3 regions of the Streptomyces sp. NPDC048111 genome follow, and region 3 is predicted to be linked to each of the others. Evidence: riboswitches for the same ligand, from Rfam matches in the RefSeq annotation. Region 3 holds a riboswitch; each other region holds the start of a gene.
The links. A riboswitch is a leader RNA that binds a small molecule or an ion and turns the genes downstream of it on or off. The one in region 3 is predicted to bind thiamine pyrophosphate.

Region 1 (4,813 bases), on a different contig from region 3:
GTCTTCGTCGGGGTCATCGCGGTGGCCGTGGTGGTCGGGCTCTGGGAGCTCACCAGCCGCCTCCAGGAGCGCAAGCAGATCAAGGCGCCGCTGGTGCCGCTCGCCGTCGGCGGCGCGGCCATGGTCGTCGCCGGATACGTCAGCGGCGCCGAGGGCGCGTGGGTGGCGATGGCGCTGACCGCGCTCGCGGTGCTCGTGTGGCGGATGACCGAGCCGCCCGAGAACTACCTGCGGGACGTCACCGCCGGCGTCTTCGCCGCGTTCTACGTGCCGTTCCTCGCCACGTTCGTCGCGATGCTGCTCACCGCGGACGACGGCCCCTGGCGGGTGCTCACCTTCCTGCTCCTGACCGTGGTCAGCGACACCGGCGCGTACGCGATCGGCTGGCGCTTCGGCAAGCACAAGCTGGCCCCGCGCATCAGCCCGGGCAAGACCCGCGAGGGCCTGTTCGGCGCGGTGTCGTTCGCGATGGTGGCGGGCGCGCTGTGCATGGAGTTCCTGATCGACGACGGCACCTGGTGGCAGGGCCTGCTGCTGGGCCTCGCGGTCGCCGCGAGCGCCACCCTCGGCGACCTCGGCGAGTCGATGATCAAGCGGGATCTCGGGATCAAGGACATGGGCACCCTGCTGCCCGGGCACGGCGGCATCATGGACCGCCTCGACTCCCTGCTGCCGACCGCCCCGGTGGTGTGGCTGCTGCTCGCCGTCTTCGTCGGCACGGCTTGACCGCACGCCGGTTACCCTGGAAGGGCGCGTCGCTCGCGAGCGACGCGCCCTTTTCGGCCCCGCGACTGCGGGGTGATCCTGTGAGGTCTCCTGGCTTCGGCACCGTATCGTCGCCTGCCCCGCGCCAGCGGGGGATCGCCCGGCCTCGTCGTACTGAGGAGATACCGCTCATGGCACGCCCCGTTCCGGGAGAACTCACCTTCGTCGCCCCTCGCGGAGCCAAGAAGCCGCCGCGCCACCTCGCCGACCTCTCGCCCGCCGAGCGCAAGGAGGCCGTCGCCGCGATCGGCGAGAAGCCGTTCCGTGCCAAGCAGCTCTCCCAGCACTATTTCGCGCGCTACGCCCACGACCCGGCGCAGTGGACCGACATCCCGCTCGCCGCGCGCGGCCGGCTCCAGGAGGAGCTGCTGCCGGACCTGATGTCCGTCGTGCGCCACATCTCCTGCGACGACGACACCACTCGCAAGACGCTGTGGAAGCTGCACGACGGCACGCTCGTCGAGTCCGTCCTGATGCGCTACCCGGACCGGGTCACCATGTGCATCTCCTCGCAGGCCGGCTGCGGCATGAACTGCCCGTTCTGCGCCACCGGCCAGGCGGGCCTCGACCGCAACCTGTCGACTGCCGAGATCGTGCACCAGATCGTCGACGGCATGCGGGCGCTGCGCGACGGCGAGGTGCCGGGCGGCCCGGCGCGGCTGTCCAACATCGTCTTCATGGGCATGGGCGAGCCGCTCGCCAACTACAAGCGCGTCGTCGGCGCGATCCGCCGCCTCACCGACCCCGAGCCCGACGGCCTCGGCCTGTCCCAGCGCGGCATCACCGTCTCCACCGTGGGCCTGGTCCCCGCCATGCACCGCTTCGCCGACGAGGGCTTCAAGTGCCGTCTCGCGGTCAGCCTGCACGCCCCGGACGACGAACTGCGCGACACCCTCGTCCCCGTCAACACCCGCTGGAAGGTCCGCGAGGTCCTCGACGCGGCATGGGAGTACGCCGAGAAGTCCGGGCGCCGCATCTCCATCGAGTACGCCCTGATCCGCGACATCAACGACCAGGCCTGGCGCGGCGACCTGCTCGGCCGGCTCCTCAAGGGCAAGCGGGTGCACGTCAACCTCATCCCGCTGAACCCGACGCCCGGCTCCCAGTGGACCGCCTCGCGCCCCGAGGACGAGAAGGCGTTCGTCGAGGCCATCGCGGCCCACGGCGTGCCGGTCACGGTCCGCGACACCCGCGGCCAGGAGATCGACGGGGCCTGCGGGCAGCTCGCCGCCTCCGAGCGATAGCCGGCGACGCCGGGCCGCGCACCCGGCCGCGACGGGTGGCCGCGACGGGTGGCCGCGGCAGGTGGCCCCGGCCCCGCGCGGCGGCCCCGTCCCGAACGGCGAAACCGTCGGGGCCATGTCAGGGGCCCCGTGTAACCTGGCTGGAAACATCTGCATATTCCGACAGGGGAGCGCCACAGCGCTGAGAGTGCGGTGCCCGCAAGGGACACGGACCGCAGACCCTCTGAACCTTGCCCCGGTCATGCGGGGTAGGAAGTTCGGCGATTACTCAAGCTGTTGCGCCCTGCCCGCACGGTCTCGAACCGTGCGGGCAGGGCCGCGTCTCTTCCTGGTCATCTCCAGGAGGAATGAAGAAATGCGCAGTACCAAGAGGCTCGCGGCCGGCGCGCTCGCCGCCGCCCTCGGCGTCACCACCCTCGCGGCGTGCGGCGGCTCGGACGGCAAGAAGACCTCCAACGCCGGCGACGGCTCCGGCAGCAAGACCGTGACGCTGGTCAGCCACGACTCGTTCAACGCCTCCGACCCGGTGCTCAAGGCGTTCACCGCCGAGACCGGCTACACCGTCAAGGTCCTCAAGAGCGGGGACGCCGGCGCCGCCCTCAACCAGGAGATCCTCACCAAGGGCTCCCCGCGCGGCGACGTCTTCTTCGGCGTCGACAACACGCTGCTCTCGCGCGCCCTGGACCACGGGATCTTCACGCCGTACGAGGCCAAGGGCCTGGACCGGGTGCCCGCCGCGGACCAGCTCGACCGGGCCAAGCACCGCGTCACGCCCGTCGACACCGGCGACATCTGCGTCAACTACGACAAGAAGTACTTCGCGGACAAGAAGCTCAGCCCCCCGCAGTCCTTCGCCGACCTGATCAAGCCCGAGTACAAGGACCTGCTCGTCACGGAGAACGTGGCCACCTCCTCGCCCGGCCTCGGCTTCCTGCTCGGCTCCATCGCCCAGTACGGCGACGACGGCTGGCAGGACTACTGGAAGAAGCTGAAGGCCAACGGTCTCAAGGTCGTCGACGGCTGGGAGCAGGCCTACAACACCGACTTCTCCGGCTCGGCCGGCGGCAGGAAGGCCAAGGGCGACCGCCCGCTGGTCGTCTCCTACGCCTCCAGCCCGCCCGCCGAGGTCATCTACGCCGACCCCAAGCCGGCCGAGGCCCCCACCGGCGTCGCCACCGGCACGTGCTTCCGCCAGACCGAGTTCGCGGGCCTGCTCGACGGCGCGAAGAACGAGGCCGGCGGCAAGGCGCTCCTCGACTTCCTGATCTCCAAGAAGTTCCAGGAGGACATGCCGCTCCAGATGTTCGTCGACCCGGTCGCCAAGGACGCGGCGGTGCCCGCCGAGTTCACCAAGTTCGGCGCCAAGGTCACCGAATCGTCGACCGTGGCCCCCGACACGATCGCCAAGAACCGCGACCAGTGGGTCAAGACGTGGTCCTCGCTCGTCCTGAAGTAGAGCGCCCCGCACAGGAGGAGCGGGCGGGCGGCGGACGGCGCCGCGCGCCGCGGGCGACCGCGGTGCGGCTCGGCCTGATGGCCCTGCCGCTCGCCTTCTTCGCCGTGTTCTTCGCCTGGCCCGTGGCCGCCATCGTCGGCCGCGGGCTGAAGGCGGACGGCGCCTGGCAGTTCGGCCGCGTCGGCGAGGTGCTCACCGACCCGGACATCGGGCACGTCCTGTGGTTCACCACCTGGCAGGCGCTCGCCTCCACGGGGCTCACCCTGGCCCTCGCGCTGCCCGGCGCCTATGTCTTCGCCCGCCTGGACTTTCCCGGCAAGCAGCTCCTGCGGGCCGTGGTCACCGTGCCGTTCGTGCTGCCGACCGTTGTCGTCGGCACCGCCTTCCTCGCGCTGCTCGGCCGCGGCGGACTGCTCGACCAGCTGTGGGGCGTACGCCTGGACACCACGGTGTGGGCGATCCTGCTCGCGCACGTCTTCTTCAACTACGCCGTGGTGGTGCGCACCGTCGGCGGCCTGTGGTCCCAGCTCGACCCGCGCCAGGAGGAGGCCGCCCGCGTCCTCGGCGCCTCCCGCCTCGCCGCCTGGCGCCGGGTGACGCTGCCCGCGCTCGGCCCCGCGGTCGCCGCCGCCGCCCTCATGGTCTTCCTCTTCACCTTCACCTCCTTCGGCGTCGTCCAGATCCTCGGCGGCCCCGCGTTCTCCACCCTGGAGGTCGAGGTCTACCGCCAGACCGCCGAACTCCTCGACCTGCCGACCGCCGCCGTCCTGACGATGGTGCAGTTCGCCGCGGTCGGCGCGATCCTCGCCGTGCACGCCCGGACGGTGCGCCGCCGCGAGAGCGCCCTCAAGCTCGTCGACCCGGCGCACACCGCGCACCGCCCGCGCACCGCGGCGCAGCGCACCCTGCTCGGCTCGGTCCTCGCCGTCGTCGCGGTGCTGATCCTGCTGCCCCTCGGCGTCCTGGTCCAGCGCTCCCTCGACACCCCCGACGGCTACGGGCTCGGCTACTACCGCGCCCTCCAGGACGCCGGGGACAACGGCAGCTTCCTGGTGCCGCCCATCGAGGCCATCGGCAACTCCCTCCAGTACGCCCTCGCCGCCACCGCCATCGCGCTCCTGGTCGGCGGCCTCGCCGCGGCGGCCCTCGCCCGGCGCGGCAGCGGCCGGCTCATGCGCGGCTTCGACGCCCTGCTGATGCTGCCGCTCGGCGTCTCCGCCGTCACCGTCGGCTTCGGCTTCCTGATCACCCTGGACGAGCCGCCGCTCGACCTCAGGACCTCCTGGATCCTGGTGCCGCTGGCCCAGGCCCTGGTCGGCACGCCCTTCGTCGTACGGATCATGCTGCC
Region 2 (4,813 bases), on a different contig from region 3:
CATCGAGCAGAACTTCGGACCGCACATCGAGCAGAAGTGCGCGGTCTTGGCCGGCTCCGCGGGCAGCGTCTCGTCGTGGAACTCCCGGGCGGTGACCGGGTCGAGGGCCAGGTTGAACTGGTCCTCCCAGCGGAACTCGAACCGGGCGTCCGAGAGCGCGTCGTCCCACTCCTGCGCGCCCGGGTGCCCCTTGGCCAGGTCCGCCGCGTGCGCGGCGATCTTGTACGTGATGACGCCGGTCTTCACGTCGTCACGGTTGGGCAGGCCGAGGTGCTCCTTGGGCGTGACGTAGCAGAGCATCGCGGTGCCCCACCAGGCGATCATCGCCGCGCCGATGCCGGAGGTGATGTGGTCGTAGGCGGGCGCCACATCGGTGGTCAGCGGCCCCAGGGTGTAGAACGGGGCCTCTTCGCAGATCTCCTGCTGGAGGTCGATGTTCTCCTTGATCTTGTGCATCGGGACGTGTCCCGGGCCCTCGATCATCGTCTGTACGTTGTGACGCTTGGCGATCGTGTTGAGTTCCCCGAGCGTGCGGAGCTCCGCGAACTGCGCCTCGTCATTGGCGTCCGCGATGGAGCCGGGGCGCAGACCGTCGCCGAGCGAGTACGTCACGTCGTACGCCGCGAGGATGTCGCAGAGTTCCTCGAAGTTCTCGTACAGGAACGATTCCTTGTGGTGCGCCAGGCACCAGGCCGCCATGATCGAGCCGCCGCGCGAGACGATGCCGGTCTTGCGGCGGGCGGTCAGCGGCACGTAGCGCAGCAGCACGCCGGCGTGGACCGTCATGTAGTCGACGCCCTGCTCGGCCTGCTCGATGACGGTGTCCTTGTAGATCTCCCAGGTCAGGTCCTCGGCACGGCCGTCGACCTTCTCCAGGGCCTGGTACAGCGGCACCGTGCCGATCGGGACGGGGGAGTTGCGCAGCACCCACTCGCGCGTGGTGTGGATGTTGCGGCCGGTGGAGAGGTCCATGACGGTGTCCGCGCCCCACTGCGTGGCCCACGTCATCTTGTCGACCTCCTCCTCGATGGAGGAAGTGACCGCCGAGTTGCCGATGTTGGCGTTGACCTTCACCAGGAACCGCTTGCCGATGATCATCGGTTCGATCTCGGGGTGGTTGATGTTGGCGGGCAGCACCGCGCGGCCCGCCGCGATCTCCTCCCGGACGACCTCGGGGGAGACGTTCTCGCGGATCGCGACGTACTCCATCTCCGGGGTGATCTCGCCGCGCCGGGCGTAGGCGAGCTGGGTCACCGCCTGGCCGCCCCGGCCCCGGCGGGGCTGGCGCGGGCGGCCGGGGAAGACCGCGTCGAGGTTCTTGAGGCCGCCGCGCGGCGAGGTGTGCTTGATGCCGTCGTCCTCGGGCCGGACCGGGCGCCCGGCGTACTCCTCGGTGTCGCCGCGCCCGATGATCCAGTTCTCCCGGAGCGGGGCGAGCCCGCGGCGGACGTCGGTCTCGACGGTCGGATCGGTGTACGGGCCCGAGGTGTCGTACAGCGTGACGGCCTTGCCGTTGGTGAGGTGCACCTGGCGCACCGGCACCTTGAGGTCGGGGCGCGAACCCTCCACGTACCCCTTGTGCCAGCCGATGGACTTCCCGCTCTCCGTGCTGGAGGCAGGCGTGCGTGCGTCCTGAATGGTCATGAGACCTACTCCCTACGCCGGCATTACCCGGTAACAGGTTCGGCGGTCGGCGCAGCCGTTTCCGTACGGTTCGTACGGTGTTCAGCGCCCTCTCAGCCCGGTGCTCCGAGCTCCCGCGTGTGCAAAGGTGTCACCACGCTAGCGTCCTCACTGGCGCGCTGAACAGAGGGCCCCCGGTGTTCTTGCGATGATCGGTCGGTGACCTCACCAGAACCGCGCCCTGCGCACCAGCACGGCGGACACGGCCACGGACACGGCCACTCGCACGCCCACGGGCCCGCCGCCCCGGTGTCCAAGCACCTGCGGAAGGTCATCGCCGCGGTGCTGATCCCCTTCTCCGCAGCGGTCCTTGTGGGGCTCGTGGTGCTCTGGCCGGGCGGCGCGCCGCCGCACCAGCGCACCGGCGTCGGCTTCGACCGCCAGACCCAGCAGGCCGAGGTCACCGCCGTGGACAAGGTCGACTGCGCGTCGGTCCATGCCGCGCAGACCCCGTCCAACGGCGACACCTCCACCGCCGAGAGCCGGCGCGACCGGGACGCCGCCCCGCGCAGGATCTGCGAGAAGGCCACGGTCAAGGTGACGTCGGGCCCCGAGGAGGGGCGCACCTTCACCGAGATCGTCCAGCCGGACGCGCCGCGCCAACTCCACACGGGCCAGGGCGTGATCGTCTCCTACGCCCCCGACGCACCCCGGGACCTGCAGTACTCGGTGTCCGATGTGAACCGGCGGTTCCCGATGGCGCTGCTCGCCGGGATCTTCGCGCTCGCGGTGGTGGTCGTCGGGCGGCTGCGCGGGGTGATGGCCCTGGTCGCGCTCGTGATCTCGTTCGCCGTGCTGACCCTGTTCATCCTTCCGGCGGTGTTGCAGGGCTCCAACCCGCTGCTGGTAGCGGTGGTCGGGGCGAGCGCCATCATGCTGATCGCGCTCTACCTGTGCCACGGCCTGTCCGCGCGCACCTCCGTCGCGGTGCTCGGCACGCTCGTCTCGCTGATGCTGATCGGGCTGCTCGGCTCGCTGTTCATCGGCTGGGCCTCCCTCACCGGCAACACCGACGACAACACCGGCCTGATCCACGGCCTCTACCCGAACATCGACATGTCCGGCCTTTTGCTGGCCGGCGTCATCATCGGCTCCCTGGGCGTACTGGACGACGTGACGGTCACCCAGACGTCGGCGGTCTGGGAGCTGCACGAGGCGAACCCCACGATGGGCCCGCGCGGCTTGTACCGGGCAGGTATCCGGATCGGCCGCGACCACATCGCGTCCGTGGTGAACACCCTGGTGCTCGCCTACGCGGGCGCCGCGCTGCCCCTGCTGCTGCTGTTCTCGATCGCGCAGAGCAGCGTGGGCACCGTGGCCAACAGCGAGCTGGTCGCCGAGGAGATCGTGCGGACACTGGTCGGCTCGATCGGCCTGGTGGCCTCGGTACCGCTGACCACGGCGCTGGCGGCCCTGGTGGTCTCCGCCGACCGGCCCGCCGGCCGTACCGGCGCCCGCCCGGCGGGCCGACCCGGCGCCCCGTCCGCGGACCGCCCGGTTCCGCGTCCGGCGGGTGCGCGCTCCGGTGGCGGTCACCGACGCCGCAAGTAGCGGCTCAGCCGGCGTTCTCCTCGGCCAGGATGCGGCCGAGCGCGTCCTCCAGGTGCTCGTCGAAGTCGCCCAGCGTCCACTCCTGCCCGAGCGGGACGAGCTTGTCGGTGCGGTCGAGGAACGCCACCAGGGGCGCGGCGCCGGCCCGGAACAGGGCGGCGTCGGCGCCGACGCGGAGCCTGATGTGCACATCGCTCAGCAGGTCGGGTTCGGCGGGCTCGATCCGCACGTCGCCGTCCCCGATCGGCTTGTTGAGCCCGTCGAGGAGCAGTTCACGCCCGAAGGCCCAGGTGACCGGCGCGTCGCCGGGGAGGTGGAAGGTCATGCGCACCGCGTAGGGATCCGTGGCCTCGTATGCCAGCTCCACCGGGATCCGGAAGGAGAGCTCCTCGGACACGAGGAAACTCATCATCACTTCTGCCTGAACCGAATCACGCATCGCACGTACCCCGCTCTAGCCGGAACTGGCCAGGAATCATCCCCCATGGCCCTCTTGACGCCATCGTGGTGGAACGGCTAGCAGATCACAAGGAGTGATATTTCAGATACTGATAGAGAAGGCCAGGGAGCCGAGCAGACCGCCCATTTCCGCCCGCAGTCGCTCAATGGCCGGAATCAGTCGTTCTTGCTGGTGAAGGGGTACGGAAATGGCCAGCGCGGCAGGGTCGGAACCGGCCTCGACGGGGATCGCGGCACAGACGGAACCGAGGACGTATTCCTGTCGTTCGACCGCGAGTCGGCTACGTTCCGTAGCCGCGAGCCGCTCCACGAGGGCTCGGCGGTCCCGCACGGTGTACGGCGTGATGGCTGCGACCGGGTGCCGGTCCAGATGATCCTCGCGGGAGCGCTCGTCGAGCTGGCTGAGCAGGCACTGGCCGATCGCGTGGGCGTGCCCGGTCTCGCGGAAGTCGGCCCACTCCTCGACGGCGGGCGCCGCAGGGGTCTCGGCGAGGCCGGCGACCTCGATCTCCCCCTCGCGATAAACAGCGAAGTAGACGGGCACCCCGAGGGAGTCCCGCCAGCGCGCCAGCGATTCATTGATCTTGCTGCGACGATTCTGCAGCACTCCGCCCCGAGCCAGCCGCTCGACCGCCGGGCCGAACAGGAACACCCCGTGCTCGCGCCGCAGATAGCCCTCATGCGTCAGGGTGCGCAGCAGGTGGTACGCGGTCGGCAGCGGCAGCCCCGCCTCTCTCGCCAGCTGTTTGGCGGGGGCGCCGTCCAGGTGGGAGCCGACCGCCTCCAGGAGGCGCAGGGCCCGCTGGACCGAGCCGATCAGGGTAGGGACGGCGGCGTTCGGAGCCGTGGCCACAGGTCACCCCCAGGCGTGCTGACGGGCGACGCGCCCACCCGCGGGGGCCGCCCCCGCGCGCCCGCCGTGACCCCGGGGCCGGGCCACGAGCCGGCCGGACCAGTGGTGAGGGGCCGTCAGACCCGTGCTTCCCAGGGGCGGCAGAGACTGGCCACTCTAATGGCGGTCCTGCCGGGCCAAGGGGGTCCGATCGGGTCCGTTCCCCCGGCCGGGCTAATGCCCCGGCCTCCCGGACGCGACCCGCGTACCGGCGCGCGGCCCGGTCAC
Region 3 (4,813 bases):
GGTCGGGCAGCAGGGTGCGCTCGTCGGCCACCACCTCCAGCTTCACCCAGTGCGTGCCCAGCGCCTCGCGGGCGAGCCGGGCCGTCAGCACGGCCTCGCCCGCGGTGAAGCAGCCGGCGGTGTTGGGCAGCACCCGGATGCCGAGCCGGGCGAGCACCGAGAGGACCGAGCCCTGCACGGTCGGATCGAGGCGGCGCATCGCGACGGTGGTGAGCTCGGTGCCGGAGACCACCAGGGCCCGCTCCAGGGTGTCGAGGCTCGGTGCCCCGCCGGTGCCCATGATCAGACGGGAGCCGAAGGTGGTGTCGGCGATGGTCAGCAGGTCGTCGGCCACGGCTCAGCCCCCCTGCACGGCGGTGAGGACCTCGACGCGGTCGCCCTCGCCCAGCGTGGTCGTCGGCCAAGCGCCGCGCGGCACGACCGTCTCGTTGACGGCGGCGGCGATGCCGGAGCGCGCGGGGGTGAGGGCGGCGACGAGGGCGTCGAGGGTGGTCCCGGAGGCGAGCGCGCGGGGCTCGCCGTTGACGGAGATGGTCATGCGGTCGTCAGCTCCCGAGGTGCGGAGGTGAAGCGGCGGGGGGTGAACGGGCGGGCCTCGTCGGGCAGTTCGCCGGTGGTCAGGACGTGCGCCATGACGTCGCCGGTCACGGCGGTCAGCAGCACGCCGTTGCGGTGGTGCCCGGTGGCGAGCAGCAGGCCCGGCAGCGCGGTCGGGCCGAGCAGGGGCGCGTTGTCGGGGGAGGCCGGGCGCAGGCCGGCCCGGGTCTCGGTGAGCGGGAGCTCGGTGATGCCGGGCACCAACTCATGGGCGTCGCGCAGGAGTTGGTAGACCCCGCCGGCGGTGACCGTGGTGTCCCACCCCAGCTCCTCACTGGTGGCGCCGACGACGAGTTCACCGTTCTCGCGCGGTACGAGATAGACGTCGCTGCCCCGCACCACCGCCCGCACGGTCCGGGACAGGAAGGGCGCGTACGCGGGCGGCACCGTGAGCCGCAGCACCTGGCCCTTCACGGGGCGCACCGGCGGGAGCAGCTCCTGCGGCACACCATCGAGCCGGGCGCTGAGGCTGCCCGCGGCGAGCACGACCCGGTCGGCGGTGAGCGCGGTGCCGTCCGCGAGGACGACTCCCGTCGCCCGTTCCCGTACGACCGTGAGCCGCTCGGCCCAGCCGTGCGCGAAGCGCACCCCGGCCGCGGCGCAGGCGGCGACCAGGGCCCGGGCCAGGCGCCGGGGATCGACCTGGTGGTCCCCGTCCACCCGCAGCCCGCCGCGCACGCCCGGCGCGAGCATCGGCTCCAGGCGGCGGCAGTCGCGGCCCGGGAGCCACTCGGACTCCAGGCCGCAGCGGACCTGGAGCGCGTGCAGGTCCCGCAGATGGGCGCGGTCGTCGGAGTCGAGCGCCACGGCCAGGGTGCCGCAGGCGCGGTAGCCGGTGTCCAGACCGGTGACCTCGCTCAGCTCGGCGGCGAAGGCCGGGTAGCGGCGGGCGGATTCGACGTTGAGGGCCAGCAGCGTCTGCTCGCCGTAGTGCAGTTCGGTGACGGCGGCCAGCATCCCGGCCGCGACCTGCGCGGCCCCGCCGCCCGGCTCCGGGTCGACCAGCACGACCCCGAGGCCGTGCTGTGCGGCCCGCCACGCGGTGACGAGCCCGATGATCCCGCCGCCGACCACAAGGACGTCGGACCCGTTCCCGGACCCGTGGTGTGAAGAACGCATGGGCGTCCAGCCCCTCCCTTCGCCGGCATGACCCGGATCAGGTTCGTACGGTCGGAGGCCGCCCAGCCTCCCTCTCAGCCCGGTGCGTCCGGGCTCCCGCGAGTGCTTTACGCCTGCCACCATAGCCCGAGCCCCCGGGGCGCAGTAAGGGACCGTCCGCGCGCCCGGGGCACCCGGGCCCCCTACCTGACGCATAGTCAGCTGCTTATGGTGATCGGGTGAGCGAACAGCAGACGCAATCCGAAGCGCGGCACGTGGTGGTCGTCGGCGCGGGCATGGCCGGGGTGCAGACCGCGGTGGCCCTGCGCGAACAGGGCTTCACCGGAGCCATCACCCTCATCGGCGCCGAACCCCACCAGCCCTACGACCGGCCCCCGCTGTCCAAGGCCGTCCTCCTCGGCAAGGCCGAGGGCTCGGCCTTCGAAGTGGACTTCGACGCGCTCGGCGTGGACCTGCGCCTGGGCCTCGAAGTCACCGCGGTGCGGGCCGCCGAGCGCCGGGTGGTGACCGGGGCGGGCGAGATCGGCTACGACACCCTGGTCATCGCCACCGGCGCCGAACCGCTCACGCTGCCCGGCAGCGGGGGAGTGCCGGGGGTGCACCTCCTGCGCACCCTGGACGACGCGCGGCGCCTGCGCCCGGTCCTCGACCAGCGGCACCGGATCGTGGTGGTGGGCGCCGGGTGGATCGGCGCGGAGTTCGCCACGGCCGCGCGCGACGCGGGCTGCGAGGTCACCGTCGTGGAGGCCGCCGCCCGGCCCCTCGCCGGGGTGCTGCCCGCCGAGGTCGCGGCCCCCATGGCCACCTGGTACGCCGAGTCCGGTGCGGAACTGATCACCGGCGCCCGGGTCCGGGCCGTGGAGCCGGGCCAGGTGCTGCTCGCCGACGGCCGCCGGCTGCCCGCCGACGCGGTGATCATCGGCATCGGCGCGCGGCCGGCCACCGGCTGGCTGGCCGGCTCCGGCATCGCCCTCGGCCCCGAGGGCGCGATCACCGCGGACGCCCGGCTGCGCACCTCGCTGCCCGGCGTGTACGCGGTCGGTGACTGCGTCTCGTTCCCCTCGGCCCGCTTCGGCGAGCGCCTGCTGGTCCACCACTGGGACAACGCCCTCCAGGGCCCGCGCACGGTCGCGGCGGACATCGTCGGGGAGCAGCCCACCGACTACGACCCGGTCCCGTACTTCTGGTCCGAGCAGTTCGGCCGCTTCGTGCAGTACGCGGGCCACCACGCCGACACCGACGAGCTGATCCACCGCGGCGACCCGTCGGCGACCCCCTGGTCGGTGTGCTGGCTCCGCGACGGCGCCCTCGTGGCGGTCCTGACGGTGGGCCGCCCCCGCGACCTGGCCCAGGCCCGCAAACTGATCGAATCCGCGACCCCCCTGGACCCGGCGAAGGTGGCGGACCCCACGATCCCGCTGAAGTCGGCTTCGCTGGGGTAGCCCCTGGGCGGGGGGCGGGTTGTGCGGGGGCTTTCCGTGCGGGGCGCAGGCAGAGCCCGCCCCCCGGGGCCCTGCCCCGCGCCCCTCGCCCCCGCCTTCGTGTGCGGGCCGTGCTCGCTTCTCGCGCAGTTCCCCGCGCCCCTGGCGGGATCGGTGCTGGCCCGCATGCCGTATCTGGCCTGCCTTGCGCAGTTCCTCGCGCCCCTGGCGGGGTTGGGCGGGCCCTGGGTTTGCGCAGTTCCCCGCGCCCCTCAACCCCGTCTTCGTGTGCGGGCCGTGGTCGCTTCTCGCGCAGTTCCCCGCGCCCCTGGCGGGATCGGTGCCGGACCGCGCCGGGCGTGCGGGTTTGCCGCGGAGGGGCGCCAGGTGGGGTGCGGGGTGCCCTACAGGGGCGCGGGGAACTGCGCGACCAGCCCCGCACGGTCCGCAGCCGAAGCCAGCCCCTCCGGCGCTTGAGGAGCGGGGGCCCGGGGGCAGCGCCCCCGAGGGGGGAGCAGGGGGGCAAAGCCCCAGCGGGCCCGGGGGTGGGTCCGAGCGGGGCCGGGGTCGAGCCTCAGCGGGGTCGGGGCGGAACCCAGCGGGGCCGGGGGCGAGCCTAAGCGGGGCCGGGGCGGAGCCCAGGGGGCCGGGGGTGGAGGCCCCCCGAGGGGGTGCCCCGGTACCGGGTGCCCCCGGGAGGTGGCACGCTTGGAGCGTGACCGAGATTGACGCAAAGATCGATGCCCTCGTCCCCGCCTGGCTCCACCTCCCCGACATCGCGGAGATGCTGGACGTGGAGGTGACCCGGGTACGGCAGCTGGTCAAGGAGGGCCAGCTCATCGCCGTACGCCGCGGAGAGAACAGGGCACTGCAGGTGCCGGCCCCCTTCATCGACACCGACAAGGTGGTCAAGGGCCTGGTGGGAACGCTCACGCTCCTGCGCGACGACGGCTTCTCCGACGAGGAGATGCTGGAGTGGCTCTTCACCCCGGACCCGAGCCTGCCCGGCACCCCCGCGCAGGCGCTCGCCGAGAACCGCGGCACGGAGGTGAAGCGCCGCGCCCAGGCGCTCGCCCTCTGACCGGGACGAGCCCGCCCGTCGGCGCCGCGTGAGCACGGGTGTACGGTCCGGTCCACCCGGCCCGTACACCCGCGCGGCCCGGCCGACGACGATCAAAACGGGGGACTCCCATGCCCACGGCCCGTGAGCGGCTCGCCGACGCCCGGCTCTACCTGTGCACCGACGCCCGCAAGCGCCAGGGCGACCTGCCCGCGTTCCTGGACGCGGTGCTCTCCAGCGGCGTGGACATCGTGCAGCTGCGCGACAAGGGCATGGAGGCCGCCGAGGAGCTGGAGCACCTGGCCGTCCTCGCCGAGGCCTGCCGCCGGCACGGCAGGCTCCTCGCGGTCAACGACCGGGCCGACGTGGCCCACGCCATCGGCGCCGATGTGCTCCACCTGGGCCAGGGCGACCTCCCGGTCCCCGCGGCCCGCGCCATCCTGGGCGACCAGGTGCTGATCGGCCGCTCCACGCACAGCGAGGCCGAGGCGGCCGCCGCCGCCGACGAGCCCGGCGTCGACTACTTCTGCACCGGCCCCTGCTGGCCCACCCCCACCAAGCCGGGCCGCCACGCGCCGGGCCTCGACCTGGTGCGCCGCACCGCCGCGCTCGGCAC

Region 1: linked by a shared signal. The riboswitch ahead of ACGF3I_RS20595 (thiamine ABC transporter substrate binding subunit) and the one ahead of thiO (glycine oxidase ThiO) in region 3 are both predicted to bind thiamine pyrophosphate.
Region 2: linked by a shared signal. The riboswitch ahead of thiC (phosphomethylpyrimidine synthase ThiC) and the one ahead of thiO (glycine oxidase ThiO) in region 3 are both predicted to bind thiamine pyrophosphate.

The regions. Positions count from the first base shown of each region.
Region 1 covers NZ_JBIDBD010000012.1:93,755-98,567, forward strand. Annotated here, with positions in the region: gene ACGF3I_RS20585 (phosphatidate cytidylyltransferase) at 1-726, shown strand, start outside; gene rlmN (23S rRNA (adenine(2503)-C(2))-methyltransferase RlmN) at 897-2,009, shown strand; TPP riboswitch at 2,164-2,282, shown strand; gene ACGF3I_RS20595 (thiamine ABC transporter substrate binding subunit) at 2,365-3,465, shown strand; gene ACGF3I_RS20600 (ABC transporter permease) at 3,543-4,813, shown strand, end outside.
Region 2 covers NZ_JBIDBD010000005.1:172,022-176,834, forward strand. Annotated here, with positions in the region: gene thiC (phosphomethylpyrimidine synthase ThiC) at 1-1,644, opposite strand, end outside; TPP riboswitch at 1,637-1,771, opposite strand; gene ACGF3I_RS12420 (YibE/F family protein) at 1,843-3,234, shown strand; gene ACGF3I_RS12425 (SsgA family sporulation/cell division regulator) at 3,239-3,673, opposite strand; gene ACGF3I_RS12430 (IclR family transcriptional regulator) at 3,776-4,546, opposite strand; gene ACGF3I_RS12435 (DUF5326 family protein) at 4,810-4,813, opposite strand, start outside.
Region 3 covers NZ_JBIDBD010000009.1:199,688-204,500, forward strand. Annotated here, with positions in the region: gene ACGF3I_RS18145 (thiazole synthase) at 1-334, opposite strand, end outside; gene thiS (sulfur carrier protein ThiS) at 338-538, opposite strand; gene thiO (glycine oxidase ThiO) at 535-1,716, opposite strand; TPP riboswitch at 1,714-1,826, opposite strand; gene ACGF3I_RS18160 (NAD(P)/FAD-dependent oxidoreductase) at 1,935-3,158, shown strand; gene ACGF3I_RS18165 (Rv2175c family DNA-binding protein) at 3,853-4,218, shown strand; gene thiE (thiamine phosphate synthase) at 4,329-4,813, shown strand, end outside.